Corallococcus caeni: one gene and its partner. The protein of the gene in region 1 interacts with the protein of each later gene in a pairwise test. Links are inferred from orthologs where the notes say so. Each region holds a gene or a part of one and is shown in the gene's direction. Other genes may lie near its edges. The genes, in order: rpe and eno.

What was found.
Region 2: the proteins of rpe (region 1) and eno interact in binary tests that used the Escherichia coli proteins (3 or more experiments, as listed by UniProt). The link is inferred for Corallococcus caeni from one-to-one orthologs.

The regions. Positions count from the first base shown.
Region 1 is NZ_BTTW01000002.1:1,155,527-1,162,985, forward strand. Bases 2,253-5,113 are described here. They hold rpe (ribulose-phosphate 3-epimerase), read left to right. Parts: upstream 2,253-3,285; coding sequence 3,286-3,942; downstream 3,943-5,113. Other genes in these bases: AABA78_RS12845 (HD domain-containing phosphohydrolase), read right to left, coding at 2,253-3,112; AABA78_RS12855 (response regulator), read right to left, coding at 3,944-4,342. In the rest of the region: AABA78_RS12835 (hypothetical protein), read left to right, coding at 1-64; pyk (pyruvate kinase), read left to right, coding at 164-1,594; more of AABA78_RS12845, read right to left, coding at 1,604-2,252; AABA78_RS12865 (PAS domain-containing protein), read right to left, coding at 5,313-6,257; AABA78_RS12870 (hypothetical protein), read right to left, coding at 6,380-6,667; AABA78_RS12875 (RHS repeat-associated core domain-containing protein), read right to left, coding at 6,664-7,459. UniProt on the Escherichia coli protein: Catalyzes the reversible epimerization of D-ribulose 5-phosphate to D-xylulose 5-phosphate.
Region 2 is NZ_BTTW01000007.1:44,071-51,660, forward strand. The notes cover bases 130-3,121. They hold eno (phosphopyruvate hydratase), read left to right. Parts: upstream 130-972; coding sequence 973-2,271; downstream 2,272-3,121. Other genes in these bases: AABA78_RS27275 (ADP-ribosylglycohydrolase family protein), read right to left, coding at 130-892; surE (5'/3'-nucleotidase SurE), read left to right, coding at 2,274-3,065; AABA78_RS27290 (peptidoglycan DD-metalloendopeptidase family protein), read left to right, coding at 3,110-3,121. Outside these bases: more of AABA78_RS27275, read right to left, coding at 1-129; more of AABA78_RS27290, read left to right, coding at 3,122-3,994; AABA78_RS27295 (CHRD domain-containing protein), read right to left, coding at 4,024-4,656; AABA78_RS27300 (LysR family transcriptional regulator), read right to left, coding at 4,765-5,649; AABA78_RS27305 (2-dehydropantoate 2-reductase), read right to left, coding at 5,801-6,811; AABA78_RS27310 (acyl--CoA ligase), read right to left, coding at 6,808-7,590. UniProt on the Escherichia coli protein: Catalyzes the reversible conversion of 2-phosphoglycerate (2-PG) into phosphoenolpyruvate (PEP). It is essential for the degradation of carbohydrates via glycolysis.

The DNA.
Region 1 (7,459 bases):
CCCGCACTACGCCGCCGCGCTGCGTTGGGAGCGCGAGAACCTGGGCACGCTGTTGCGCGGTTGAGCGCACGCCGAGCAGCCTGGACATTTACTGGTTTACCTGCTCGGTCACATTCGGTGACTCCTTGACCGAAACGCGGGGGTCCCGGATGTTCGCGCTCCTATGCGACGAGCAAAGATTGTCTGCACCCTCGGCCCGGCCAGTCAGACCCCGGAGATGTTGGAAGCGCTGCTGGAGGCCGGCATGGACGTGGCCCGGCTCAACTTCTCCCACGGCAGCCACGAGCAGCATCAGGCGAACATCGACATGCTGCGCGCGGCCTCGCTGAAGGTGCGCAAGGCGGTGGGCATCCTGGGCGACCTGCAGGGTCCGAAGATCCGCACCGGCCGCTTCATCACCGGCAGCACGGAGCTGAAGCACGGCGCCACCTTCCACATCACCACCGACGAGACGGTGAAGGGCACGGACGAAATCGTGTCCACCACGTACCCGCACCTGGCGGCGGACGTGAACCCGGGCGACCGCATCCTCCTGGACGACGGCCTCCTGGAGCTGCGCGTCGTGGAGACGGACAAGAAGCAGCTCATCAAGACGGAAGTCGTCCACGGCGGCACGCTGAAGAACAACAAGGGCATCAACCTGCCCGGCGTGGCGGTGCGCGCGGACGCGCTCACGCCCAAGGACCGCGAGGACCTCATCTTCGGCCTCAAGGCGGGCGTGGACTACATCGCGCTGTCCTTCGTGCGCCAGCCGTCGGACCTGGACTCCGCGCGCCAGGCCATGGCGGAGGTGGGCCGCACGGTGCCCATCATCTCCAAGCTGGAGAAGCCGGAGGCCATCGCGCGCCTGGACGCCATCCTCGACAAGACGGACGGCGTGATGGTGGCCCGCGGCGACCTGGGCGTGGAGATTCCCCCCGAGGAGGTGCCGGCCGTCCAGAAGGACATCATCCGGCGCTCCAACCTGCGCGGCCTGCCCGTCATCGTGGCCACGCAGATGCTCAACTCGATGATCGACAACCCGCGCCCCACGCGCGCGGAGGCCAGCGACGTGGCCAACGCCGTGTACGACGGCGCGGACGCGCTGATGCTCTCGGGTGAGACGGCGAGCGGCAAGTTCCCCGTGGACTCCGTGCAGATGATGGAGCGCATCATCCTGGCGGCCGAGTCCTCCTCCCGCGCGCAGCACCAGCCGCGCGTGATTGAGGCCCCGCTGGGCCTGCCGCTGCACTTCCCGGACGTCATCGCGCGCGTGGCGTGCGAGGCGGCCAAGGCCAGCGGCGCCTCGCTCATCGCGGCCTTCACGCTGTCGGGCGTGACCGCGCGGCTGCTCGCGCACTACCGGCCCACGGTGCCCATCGTGGCGTTCAGCCCGAACCAGGAGGTGCGCCGCCGCCTGTCCCTGCTCTGGGGCGTGGTGCCGCGCGTGCTGGAGCCCATCCAGGAGACGGAGACCATGCTCCGCCGCGTCGAGGAGGAGCTGGTGTCGCGGGGCCTGGCGCGCAGAGGCGACCGCATCGTGGTGGTGTTCGGCGCGCCGGTGGGCCAGCCGGGCAAGATCAACAGCCTCCGGCTGCACACCATCAGCGCCTGATGCCGTGCTCTACGCCGGGCCCTTCTTGAGGGCCCGGCGGGGAATCTCCGCCTCGACGAAGATGGTGAAGAGGTCCTTGTCCAGCTGTCCGGACCCCGCCTCCTTCTTGAGGATGTCCAACGCGAGCGTGTGCGGCACGGCCTTCTTGTAGGGCCGGTCACTCGCGGTGAGCGCGTCGTAGATGTCGCAGATGGACATCATCCGCGACTGCACGGGAATCTCCGGCACGGCGCGAGGGTAGCCCGTGCCATCCAGCTTCTCGTGGTGCGCGTACGCAATCTCCGGCACGCGGCGCAGCGCGCGAGTCCACGGAATCTGCGACAGGAAGCGGTACGTGTGCTCGACGTGGCTCTCGATTTCGCGGCGCTCCTCTGGAGAGAGCGTGCCGCGGGTGATGGAGAGGGATTGGATTTCGTGGGGCAGCAGCAGCGGCTGCCCATGGTCGTGCGCGTCGGTGTAGCTGAGCTTGCCCAATTCCAGCAGCCGCTCGAAGTTGCCCTGCGCGAGCACCGTCGGCTTGTTGCAGGTGAGCAGGAACCCCATCACCTCATCCAGCTGCGCCAGCTCCTGGGCAAGCCGGGCGTCCTCCTCCTGGTGGATGGTGGGCAGGGCGGACAGGCCGCGAGCCTCGACGGAGGCGAGCCTGCGCCGGGAGCTCTGCAGCTGCAGGTCCTTGCGAGCCAGCTGGAAGCGGGCGCGCAGCGTCTCCAGCTCATGCGGGTAGAGCTTCTCCGCCTTGACGAGCACGTTCTCGCGCACGCCCACCTTGCCGAAGTCGTGCAGCAGCGACGCGTACCGCAGCTCCTGCAGCTCCACGGCGGTGAAGCGCGTCTGGGCATACGGGCCGGTGGTGTGGTGCTCCAGCGCCCGGGCCAGCGACACGGTGAGGTCCGCCACGCGGCCGGAGTGGCCCGCGGTGGTGGGGTCGCGCGCTTCGATGGCGACGACGGACGCGGAGACGAAGCCCTCGAAGAGGCGGTTGATCTCCTCGTGGAGGAGGGCGTTTTCAATCGCGCCGGCGGCCTGGGCGCCCAGGGCGAGCAGCAGCTCCTCGTCCTCCGCGTCGAAGATGCGTCCACCGCGCTTGTTGAGGGCCTGGATGACGCCCGTCACATCTCCATTCGCGTCGCGCATGGGGACGCAGAGGATGGTGTGGGTGCGGTAGCCGCTGGAGACGTCGAAGCTGCTGTTGAAGCGGGGGTCGGCGTAGGCGTCGGGGATGTTGATGACGGCGCCGGTGTGGGCGACCTGTCCGGCGATGCCGCTGCCCATGGGGAGCCGGATTTCATTCTTGGAGCCCTGGGCCACCTTGCTCCACAGTTCCTCGCGCTCGCGGTCCAGGATGAAGAGCGAGCAGCGGTCCGACTCCACGACCTTGGTGGCCTCATAGAGGATGAGGGGCAAGAGCAGGTCGAGGTCCCGCTCGGCGCTCATCGCCTTGGCGACATCCAGGATGGACGTCAGCTTCGCGAGTCGGCGGGACAGGTTGGGGGAGGCGGGCACGGACTGGGGAAGCACCGGGGCGGGCTCCGTGGGATGCGGCGGATGGCCGCGGGCGCGCCAAGTTGTAGCACGCGCGGTGTGTCGGCCGCCCGGCCCCCCCACCTGCTGGGTCCACCTGTGTCCGCCAGGTCTCTGTCCAGTCGGGCAGAGGTACCGTGGCCAACGGGAAGCGGTTATGAAGCGCCGCCATGACCCGCCCTGTCCGCATCTCTCCGTCGCTGCTCTCCTGTGATTTCAGCCGTCTGGGTGAGGAGGTCCGCGCCATCGAGGCTGATGGAGCCGACTGGATTCACGTGGATGTCATGGATGGCAGGTTCGTCCCCAACCTCACGTTGGGGCCGCCCATCGTGGAGGCCATCAAGCGGGTGGCGACGAAGCCGCTGGACGTGCACCTGATGATTGTCGAGCCGGAGAAGTACGTGGACGCGTTCGTGAAGGCGGGCGCGGACGTGCTGACGGTGCACCAGGAGGCCAGTCCCCATCTGCACCGCACGCTCCAGCAGATTCGTAACGCAGGGGCGAAGCCGGCGGTGGTGTTGAACCCGGGCACGCCGCTGGTGACGATTGAAGAGGTGCTGGGGGACGTGGACATGGTGCTGCTGATGAGCGTGAACCCGGGGTTCGGGGGCCAGTCGTTCATCGAGTCCACGGTGGACAAGGTCCGCCGGCTGCGCGCGATGTTGGACGCGCGGGGGCTGGACGTGGACATCGAGGTGGACGGCGGCATCAACGCCGAGACGGCGAAGCGCGTGGTGGCCGCGGGGGCGACGGTGCTGGTGGCGGGCAGCTACGTGTTTGGCGCGAAGGACCGGGCGGCGGCCATCCGTTCGCTGCGTCCGTCGTGAGTCAGGCGGCTTCGGGGGAAGCGGGCGGGCGCACGGCGGCGGCGGCCATGCGGGCGATGCGGGCCATGAAGGTGGGGTCGCACGGCTTCACTTCGTAGTCGTCGGCGCCCAGCTCGAAGCACACGTGGCGGGTGAACTGGTCCTCCACGCCGCTGAGCATGATGACCTTGGAGTCGCGCGTGGCGGGGTCCTTCTTCAGCTGCGCGAGCAGGTCCCGGCCGTCCTGGTGCTGGTTGATGTCCAGGATGATGACGGCGGGGCGGTGCTTGCGGGCCAGCTCCAGCACATGTTCGGAGGTGGTGTCGGACACGCACACGAGGCCGGAGCGCTTGGCCTCCCGGGCGAGTGCGGACACGACGAGGGGCTCATCATCCGAGATGAGGACAGTGGGGGCAGTCATGGTCCTCTGTGGGGGAACAGGGGCGGATCAACGTGCAACACCTTGGAACTACAGGAAGGCCCGGATGTTGTGAAGAGGGTGAACATTGTCCCGTCCTGAAGGGTAGGTAGGACAACAGTCGAGGGAGCTGGGGCGGTGGGCAGGGGGAGGGAAGGGAGGGGCGAAAGAGTCCGTTGACTCAAGGAAGCGGCTCGGATAGATCCGCTCGCGCTTCGCCGGGCCCGAGGGCAGTTCCTGGCGCAGCACCGGATATCGGGGAGTGGCTCAGCCTGGTAGAGCACTTGGTTCGGGACCAAGGGGTCGCAGGTTCAAATCCTGTCTCCCCGACCAAACGATGAAGCGGGCTGGAGGCCGAAAGGTCTCCAGCCCGTTTTCATTTTCGGGGCTCAAGCATCGGATCGCCGCCGACTTGGCCGCCGGGCTTAGGTGCATGTAGCGCTGGGAGTAGATATTCTGGTGCCCGGCCAAGTCCTGGACGGCCTCCGCCGGAGCGCCCACCATCGCCAACTGGGAGTAGAAGGTGTGGTGGAGGATGTGGGGATGCCTCCCGTCACCCTCAGCTCTTCCAGCCGCTGGATGCGGCTCATCCACTTGTTCAGCAGCACCTGGGGCATCTTTGGGTGGCCGTCGGCCCGCCAGAAGATGCGCTCGCCCCGGAGGTGACGCTGCTTGCGAAGGGTGTCCGCCAGCCGGGCGGTCATGTTCACCTGTCTGGCCCGTCCGCCCTTGGGCAAAGAGCCCTGCTCCATCCGCAGTGGGGCTCCTCCCCAGGCACTACTGCCCGTGCCTCACCGGTTCCCGAAGATGCTCGGCCAGCGCGAAGACGACGGCCGCCATCATCTTTCGGGTGAGTGTCGAGGCCAGCAGCTTCCTCACGGCGCTCAGCATGGCGTTCACCCCCTTCCCGCCGGACTGATGACGCCTCGCCCATACCGTGACAGATACGGGGACGAAGCCTTCTCATCGATCCTTATCCCATCATGGTGAGGAGACTTGCCGTCCAGCGCGAACGTCCGGCGCAGCAGTCCCGTCCAATCCAATCGCGGCGTGCGCTCCTTCGCCGACTCCACTGTCGCAGCCAGGGCCGGGCTCTCCTCCTCCAGCCCCGGCTCCGCCCCCGCTTGAGGGAGCCAGGGGCTCCGGATAGGGGCCCGCGGACACCTGCCCGAAGCGGGCTGTCAGGTCCGTCACCTGCTCCACCCGTCCGCTGCGCACCGCGCGCGCGAGCGGCCAGGCCCCGGCCTCCGCGTCGGAGGAGAGCCGGAGGGCGCGGGGCGCGAGCGGCCCTCCCGCCGGGGTCCCGCACGTTCCGCGCAGCAGCGCCTCCGTGCCGTCGGGGGGGCGTCACGTAGAGCAGCGCGAACGACAGGTCGGAGCCGTACTGGCCCAGCGTCGTGAGCAGCAGGGCGCAGGCCTCGTCGAACACGAGCGCCCGCCCCGCCCGGTCGGCGATGTCTCGCAGCGCCCGGGTCCGCCGCTGGGAGAGCATCGTGGCGGTGGTTTCGGTCACGGGGTGGAAGAGGCCCACCACCTTCCCGGACTCGTCGCGGATGGGGCTCAGGGAGAAGGTGAAGAACGTCTCCTCGGGGTAGCCGTTGCGCTCGAGGAACATCCGCTGGTTTTCGAGGTAGGACGTCTCGCCCGCGAGCGCGCGCTCGAACGGTTCCCCGATGGCGGGCCAGGCGGAAGCCCAGGTGACGCGGTAGCTCTCCCCCATCGCGCGGGGGTGCACGGCGCCACACACCACGCGGTAGCCGGCGTTGTAGATCTGATTGTGGCCGTCACCCCAGATGATGTTGATGGGGAAGTTGGACGCGAGGCAGATGCTGACGGTGGTGCGCAGGCTCTGCGGCCAGGATTCGATGGGGCCCAGAGGGGAGTTGGACCAGTCCAGCGACGCGATGAGCGTCGCCATCTCGACTCCGCCCGCCAGCCATTCGAGCCTTCCGGGGAGCGTGACCATCGCGGAGAAGGGTAAAGGTTGTGCGCGTGCCGGCGCAGAGCAATGTCTCCGGCACGTGAGAGCAGATTGACCGCCTACGCAATGATCTTCGAGCCGATTCGCCGCAGCAGCGAAGACAGCCACACCAGACCGTAGCCAATCGGCGGCTTCTGCCCCGACCCGATTTGCCGTAGCTCATTCCAGTCGTCCGACAATTGCCCGACCGTGAAGCCGGATGGGTCTTCGTAGACCGAGTACAGGCGTTCCTCCGGAATGTTCCAGTAGAAGTCCTCGGTGAACTCGACTTCCGGATGGCCGCTCCGCTCAAGATGGTCGAGTAGGAGGTTCGTCATGTGTCGGAGTTCGGAGACTTTAATCTTCATGGGGTTCCTCCAAGATCAGTAATGGCCTTTGCGAACGCGCGAATCTCGTCCCCCAAGTGTTTGATGCGTCCATCAATGATCTTCTGGCGCACCTCAGGCGACGGAGCGTTCTTCAAGAAACCCTCATTGTCGAAGGCATCCGGATTCGCCCGGTAATCCGCGAGCTTCTTCTCGTGCTCCGCCATTCTATCTCTGAGCGACTCAATGGACTTCTCTGGGCTCAAACTCGTCTGCTGTCCCACCTGCTTTGTGGCATTGGGAGACGATTTTCTCCCACCGCCCGCTTGATTCGCCATCTGGAGCGCGTTCTTCGCCCCTTCCGCGTTCGCAACCGCGGCCACCGCTGCTCCGGCGCCTGCGGCTACTGCAGACACGCTGATGCCCTCGACGACGATACCCGCTCCCGCGGCCCCTCCTGAGGCGAGCATCATCCCGCCCGCACTCATCCCGCCCATACCCGCGAAGGTTGCCGCCATTCCAAGCGCAGACTCTACCTTCGATGCCCAATCCAGCGACCACGCATACCCCTGGTAGTACGCGGAGGACTGACCGGGAACCATGGGTATGAAATAGGCACCCAGGGGTATCTCCGCGACCCAACCCCCAAGGATCGCCCCCCCTGCGAAGCGGGCTCCGTGCCTCAGAGCCTCCTGGTAGTAGGCCCCCTGCGCCCCCAGGGTCAACCGGGTCAGGGCCCACCACGTCTCGGCGCTCATTGATGGGCCGGTCTCCCACCACGCCTTCTCCTCCCGGTGTACTACGTCACACGTCTGACCCGTTGGGGTCATTATA
Region 2 (7,590 bases), on another replicon or contig:
GGATGACGTCCAGGAGCGCGGCCTCCGCCGTGGGCACGTGGAGCAGCTCCCAGAAGGCCAGCCGGAACGCGGCACGCACCGCGTTATTGCCGGGCCGGTGCATGTGCAGCTCCGGGCCGTAGAGCTGCGGGTCGTCCTTGGCCGCCAGGGCCAGGTCCTCGCGCAGGAGGCCCGCGGCCTGGGACACCTCCTGGACGTAGTCCTTCTCCTGCTTCCCCAGGGCGGCGGCCGCCAGGGAGATGCCCACCTCCGCGGCCGGCAGCAGGTCCTCGGCCTTCAGGTTCGGCCCTCCCGTCACCGCCTTGGCGATGGCGGCGCACAGCCCCGCGCTGGCCAGCTGGCTGCGCGGGTCGAAGTGGGTGAGGGCGGTGTCCTCCAGCGCGGCCCTGGCCAGGGCGAAGGAGTCCTTCGCCAGGACCACGCCCAGGGGCACCACGCGGGGCAGGGCGCCCGCGGGGGCCAGGCGGCGGAAGTTCTTCTGCCAGACGCGCTTGCCGGCGTCCTTCAGCTGGGGCGTGGGGCTCGCGTCACACTCCTGGAACAGCTCCCGCATGGGCTCGCTGACGGAGATGGCGTGCGGCTGCCACGCCCGGTAGCGCTTGAGCGCGTCCCCTGCGTCATAGCGCTTGAGGTCGCGCAGGCTCAGGGCCAGCGCCACCGCGAGCTGGGTGGGCTCCGTCACCTGCCCCTTGCGCAGGTCGTGTTGTCCACCGCCGTGCATGCCCTGGTACGGCCCCTCGGCGAGCTGGGGGAAGGCCGGTGCGTAGAAGGGCCTTCCTGCGGTGGGCACGGCCAGGGCGTTGCCGATGGCGAGGCCCAGCAGGGCACCCCGGGCGCGTTGACCGGGAAGCGGGTCGGGGCCCGTGGCGCGGCGCTTGGGAGGAGGAGGCATTCGGCGGCTGGACACTGTAGCAGGCGGCCCGTGCGAGCGCGCTTGCCCGTTCCGGCCGTGCCTCGTAGAAACGGCCGCCTATGACCGAGATCGCTCAAATCCTGGCGCGTGAAGTGCTCGATTCCCGTGGCAACCCGACCGTGGAGGCCGAAGTGCTGCTCGTGGGCGGCTCGCGCGGCCGCGCGACGGTGCCCTCCGGCGCCTCCACCGGCGAGCACGAGGCGCACGAGCTGCGCGACGGTGACAAGGGCCGCTACCTGGGCAAGGGCGTGCAGAAGGCCGTGGACCACGTGCGCGACACCATCGGGCCCGCGCTCATCGGCATGGACGCCGTGGACCAGGTCGCCGTGGACCAGCGGATGATTGAACTGGACGGCACGTCCACCAAGTCCAAGCTGGGCGCCAACGCCATCCTCGCCGTCTCCATGGCCGCCGCGCGCGCCGCGGCGGACGCGCACGGCCTGCCGCTGTACCGCTACGTGGGCGGCCTGCAGGCGCGCACGCTGCCCGTGCCGCTGATGAACATCCTCAACGGCGGCGCGCACGCGGACACCCGCGTGGACGTGCAGGAGTTCATGGTGGTGCCCGCCGGCGCGAAGACCTTCGCGGAGGGCCTGCGCTGGGGCGCGGAGGTGTTCCACGCGCTCAAGAAGATCCTCAAGGGCCGCAAGCTGGCCACGGGCGTGGGCGACGAGGGCGGCTATGCCCCGGACCTGCCGGCCAACGAGGAGGCGCTCAAGCTCATCATGGAGGCCATCGACGCCGCGGGCTTCAAGGCGGGCGAGCAGCTGTTCCTGGCGCTGGACGTGGCCGCGAGCGAGTTCTTCGACAAGGGCTCCAAGAAGTACAAGCTCAAGGGCGAGGGCAAGGAGTACGACTCGCAGGGCCTGCTGGAGTACTACCGGGGCCTGACGCAGAAGTACCCCATCATCTCCATCGAGGACGGCATGGCGGAGGATGACTGGGAGGGGTGGAAGAAGCTCACCGACGCGCTGGGTGACAAGGTGCAGCTCGTGGGCGACGACCTCTTCGTCACCAACGTGGAGCGCCTGGCCAAGGGCATCCAGACGGGCACGGCGAACTCCATCCTGGTGAAGGTGAACCAGATTGGCTCCCTGACGGAGACGTTCGACGCGGTGCGCATGGCGCACAAGGCGGGCATGACGTCCATCATGAGCCACCGCTCCGGCGAGTCCGAGGACACCACCATCGCGGACCTCGCGGTGGCGCTGGACTGCGGGCAGATCAAGACGGGCTCGGCGTCGCGCTCCGACCGCGTGGCCAAGTACAACCAGCTGCTGCGCATCGAAGAGGAGCTGGGCGCCGGGGCGCGGTACGCGGGCCGTACGGCCTTCCGCTCGCTCGCGAAGAAGCAGTGACCGTGAGCACTTCGCGCCCCCGCATCCTCGTCTCCAACGACGACGGCTACTTCTCCGAAGGGCTGCAGACGCTCGTGGAGGCGGTGAGCCCCCTGGGCGAGGTGTGGGTGGTGGCGCCTGACCGCGAGCAGAGCGCCGCCTCCCATGCCATCAGCCTGCACCGGCCGCTGCGCATCAAGGAGGTGCGCGAGCGGTGGTTCGCCGTGGACGGCACCCCCACGGATTGCTCGTATCTGGCGGTGAACCACCTGCTGAAGGACAATCGTCCCCAGCTCATGGTCTCCGGCATCAATCACGGCGCGAACCTGGCGGACGACGTCACGTACTCCGGGACGGTGGCGGCGGCCATGGAGGCCGCGTTCCTGGGCGTTCCGGCCATCGCGTTCAGTCTGGTGACGCGGGGGCCGTTCGACTTCGGGCCGGCGGGCCGCTTCGCGCGGGCGCTGGTGACGGAGGCGCTGTCGCGGCCCCTGCCGCCCCGGATGCTCCTCAACGTGAACATCCCGGGGGGCGTGGAGCCGGACGGCTACGTCATCACCCGGCAGGGGCGGCACTCCTACGGCTACAACGTCGTGGAGAAGGAGGACCCGCGCGGCCGCAAGTACTACTGGATTGGCGGCACGGAGTACGCGCACGAGGACATCCCGGGCAGCGACTGCAACACCGTCTTCGACGAGAAGCGCGTGTCGGTGACGCCGCTGCACTTCGAGATGACCGACCACGGTCGCATCCCCGAGCTGTCGGGGTGGAACCTGCAGGGCTTCAAGCGGCACGGTTCGGGCGGCGGTGCCTGAGTTTGGGGCCGGGCGGCTCCAGCCGAGCGGGCAGGGCGCTCTGGGTGTTGCTCGCGGCCGCGCTGTTCAGCGGCTGCGTGGGCACCCAGGCCGCCTCCTCCTCGCAGCTGGACACGGCGGACGCGCGCTCGGTGTCCACGAGTGACGGCAAGCCGCTGTCGTTCGCGCTGAGGCCCACGCACGAGGAGCCGGAGCTGGTGGCGGTGCGCCACCGCGTGGGCCCGGGCGAGACGATGTACCGCATCGCCAAGACGTACGGCATCACGGTGGAGGAGCTGGCGCGGGCCAACGGCATCAAGGATCCGCGCGAGTTGTCCGTGGGCCAGGAGCTGATGATTCCGGGGGAGGAGCCCCCGAAGTACGGCGACCCGGGGCCGCTGTCCGACGAGGAGCCGGAGCTGGTGCTGTCGAAGCCGGGGCAGGCGCCGGTGTCCACGCCGCGCCGCTCGGTGCCCGCGGTGTCGCGCCGCGAGGATCCGCCGCGTGCGCGCGTGGTGTCGGGGCGGCCGGGCGCGCCGTCGCGTCCGAGGCTCGCGACGCAGGGGTTGCTCGACTGGCCGTTGAGAGGCGTGCTGTATGGCCGCTTCGGAAAGAAGGGCAAGGAGCCGCACGACGGCATCGACCTGGCGGCGCCCGCGGGCACGCCCATCAAGACGGCGCAGGAGGGCACGGTCCTCTACGCGGGCGAGCAGAAGGGCTACGGCCTCATCGTCATCGTGGAGCACGCCCCTCCGCTGATCACCCTCTACGCGCACAACCGCGACCTGCGCGTGAAGACGGGACAGAAGGTCCGGCGCGGGCAGGTCATCGCCACGGTGGGCGAGTCCGGCCGCACGTCCGGCCCGCACGTGCACTTCGAGGTGCGCGCGGATGGGAAGCCGGCGGATCCGCTGGAGTACCTGGGCGTGATGCCGTCCGCGTCCGAGTAGTCCTCGTTCCGCCGGACACGAGGCGGCGCTCAGGGCTGGACGGCGTAGAGCTGCCCGCGCATCTCTCCGTAGTAGGTATGGGCCTTGGTGTGCAGGTTGAAATAGAGCACGCCCTTGCGCGCGAGCGACTCGAGCCCGGCCAGCGTCCGCGTCTGGGCCAGGAAGCCCAGCTCCGCCGGACAGCTCTCCGGGAGCCCGGACTTCATGCCCTTCATGTCCTTGACGAAGGTGATGTTCGCGTTGGTCAGCTCCACCGACCAGCGTCCGTTGGCGAGCGTCTTCGTCAGGTTGCCCGACTCGCCGAAATCCACCACCACGGGACCCAGGACGCCCGGCGGTCCGCAGTGGATGTGGAACATGAGGATGTCGGCGGGATTGACGCCGGTCATCTCGACCTCGACGTAGGCCCGCGTCAGGTCCTTGGAGAAGCGCAGCACCCCATGGCCCCGGGACATGCGCTGCTCCCTCGGCGTCGAGGGCGCGGTGGCCCCCAGGCTCTTCTGCAGGAGCTTGGGCGTTTCGGACTCCTCGCCGGGCTCCTGGGCGGGGCTGAGGAAGGCTTCATAGACGGTGAAGGTCGTCGCGCCGAGCGCGGGGTCCTTGGCATGGGAGGACAGCGCGCCGAGGGTCAGGACGAGGGTCAGGGACATGGGGATTCGCAAGGCGGACTCCTGCACGAAGGGAACGCCATATGGCGTAGCGTGGACGCCTGCCCCCGGGGATGGCCAAAAGTGGCCACCCGATGACCGGCTTCGGTCCACGGGCGCGCCTCACAGCGGTGCGATGATCCGCCGGATGTGTTCGAGCACCTGCCGGATCTTCGGAAGCTCACTGAGCGCCTCCGGCACACTCACGCGCAGCGGTTGCTCACGCCCCACGACGTCCGCGAGCACGGGGACCAGTGCCCCCTCCACCTCGCCCGGGTCCGCCAGGTCCACGCTGGGAATCAGCCCGATGCCTTGCCCCGCGAGGCAGCACGCCCGAATGAGATGGATGTCCGTGGAGATGAGGGCGGGTTCCACCTGGAACGCGGGGCCTCGAAGCTGGGGCCACAGGCATGCGTCGCCCCCCGGGCCCTGCCAGGAGAACAGTTCGTGGTTCCGGAGGGCCTCCACGGAGTCTGGCAGACCGCGCTCACGCAGGTAGTCCGCGCCTGCCCAGAGGCGCTCGCGAACTCGCAGCACCACCTGGGAGATCCAGGGGCCACGGGGCATGTCCTCCCCGAAGTGCACCGCGAGGTCCACGTTGTCGAGCGGCTCCCCCAGCGGATGGTCGCTGAAACATGCGTGCACCCGCAGGAGTGGATAGGTGCTCCGCAGCAAGCCGAACAGCGGCGACAGCAGGTGTGGCGGAAGGCCCACCGGCAGCACCACGCGCAGGAGCCCCGAGGGGGCCTGCCCGACCTCGCGCAGTGAGGCCACCAGCGCGCGTGTTTCCTGCATCATCAGCCGGCCGCGACGGGCGAGCACCTCGCCCGCCTCCGTCAACACCACGCCCGTTCGGGTGCTCTTGAGCAGAGGCACTCCCGCGCGCGCCTCCAGCGCCTCGACGCGACGCCGCAGCGTCGTCCTGGCCACTCCCAGGATGTCCGCCGCGGCCAGGAACGAGCCCGTCTCCGCGACGCCGACAAAGGCACGCAACTCTTCCAGGTCCATGCGCTCGACACGCCGGAGCGGACCGTCCAGGCCCGCTCCAACGCTCCTCCCGTCGAGCGAGCATCCGCAGGTCGACCCGTGACTTGCAAGAAGGGGGGGCTTGGACTGGAGCGGAAGCAGGCCGGGAAGAAGGCGCTGGACGCGCTGACGACTAGGTTTCCCCGGGAGCGGGAGGCGTGGCGCGGGGCGGGTAGCCTCCTGCGTGGCGGGCGCGCTCGCGCACCAGGGCGAGGATGTTCTCGCAGGTGGGCATGGGCCTGCCCACGAGCTGGCCCAGCTCCACGACGGCGCCCAGCAGGGCATCAATCTCCATGGGGCGCCCGCGCTCCAGGTCCTGGAGCATGGACGTCTTGTGCGCGCCGACCTGGGACGCGCCTTGGATGCGCTGATCCACGTCGATGAGGAAGCGCGTGCCCAGCGTCTCCGCCACGGCCTGTGCCTCCACCATCATCGCGCGCGCCACGGTGCGCAGGTCCGGCTGGCGGGCGAGGACGTCGAGCGTCGCGCCGGTGAGCGCCGACAGGGGGTTGAAGGCGAGGTTGCCCCAGAGCTTCACCCAGATTTCATCGCGGATTCGGGGGCGCACGGGCGACTTGAGCCCGGCCTTCATCATGAGCTGCGAGAGGGCCTGCACGCGCGGGCTCTTGCTGCCGTCCGGTTCGCCCAGCGTCACGCGGTCGTTGTACGTGTGCACGATGACGCCGGGAGAGACGACCTCCGCGGCCGGGTACACCACCGTGGCGATGACGCGCTCCGGAGGCAGCGTGCGCAGGAGGACGCCGCCGGGGTCCACGCTCTCGATGTGGCGGCCCTCGTACGGGCCTTCGAGTCCGTGGAAGTACCAGTAGGGCACGCCGTTGATGCCGGTGACGAGCGCCGTCTCCGGGCCCAGCAGCCGGGCAATCTGCGGCGCGGCGGCGGGCAGGGCGTGGGCCTTGAGCGTGAGGAACACGTAGTCCTGCGGGCCCGCTTCGTCGGGAGCATCCGTGCAATGCGGATGCACGGTGACCGTCTCGCCGCCGCTGGTGAGCGTGACGCCGTGGGTGCGCATCGCGTCCAGGTGGGCGCCTCTCGCGATGAAGGTGACGTCCGCGCCGGCCTGGAGCAGCTTGACGCCGAGGAACCCGCCGATGGCGCCCGCGCCGAAGATGGCGATCCTCATGACGTGAGCCCCAGCCGCTCCGCGAGTCCGATGCGCTGCACCTTGCCGGTGGGGCCCTTGGGCAGCTCCGTGAGGAAGACGATGCGGCGGGGCACCTTGAAGTCCGCCATGCGTGACGCGACGAAGTCACGCAGCTCGCGCTCGGTGGGGTTGTGGCCCTCGCGCGGGACGACGGCGGCGGCCACGTCCTCGCCGAGCTTCGGGTGGGGCAGGGCGAACGTCACGGCCTGCTGCACGGCGGGATGATCCAACAGCACGGTGTCCACCTCCAGCGGGCTCACCTTCTCCCCGCCGCGATTGATCAGCTCCTTCAGCCGGCCGGTGAGGCGCAGGTAGCCCTGCGCATCGAGCGTGCCCTGGTCGCCCGTGCGGAACCACCCGTGGGTGAAGGCACGCGCGTTGGCCTCGGGGTTGTTCACGTAGCCGGACATGACGTTGGGGCCCCGGATGACCACCTCGCCCAGCGCACCTGGAGGCAGCAGCGTGCCTGCGTCGTCCATGATGGCGACCTCCGGTCCGGCGGCGAGCCCCACCGACCCCGCGTACCGGGGACGCGGTGGCAGCGGGTTGGAGGCCATCTGGTGCGCGGCCTCCGTCATGCCGTAGCTCTCGATGACGGGCACGCCGAAGACGCGCTCCAGCTCCTCCATCACCTGTGGGGGCAGCGATGCGGAGGAGGAGCGGATGAAGCGCAGGCGGTGGTCCTTCAGGCTGTCCGCGTTGCGGCGGGCACGCTCCAGCAGCGCCTGATGCATGGTGGGGACGGCCGTGTACCAGGT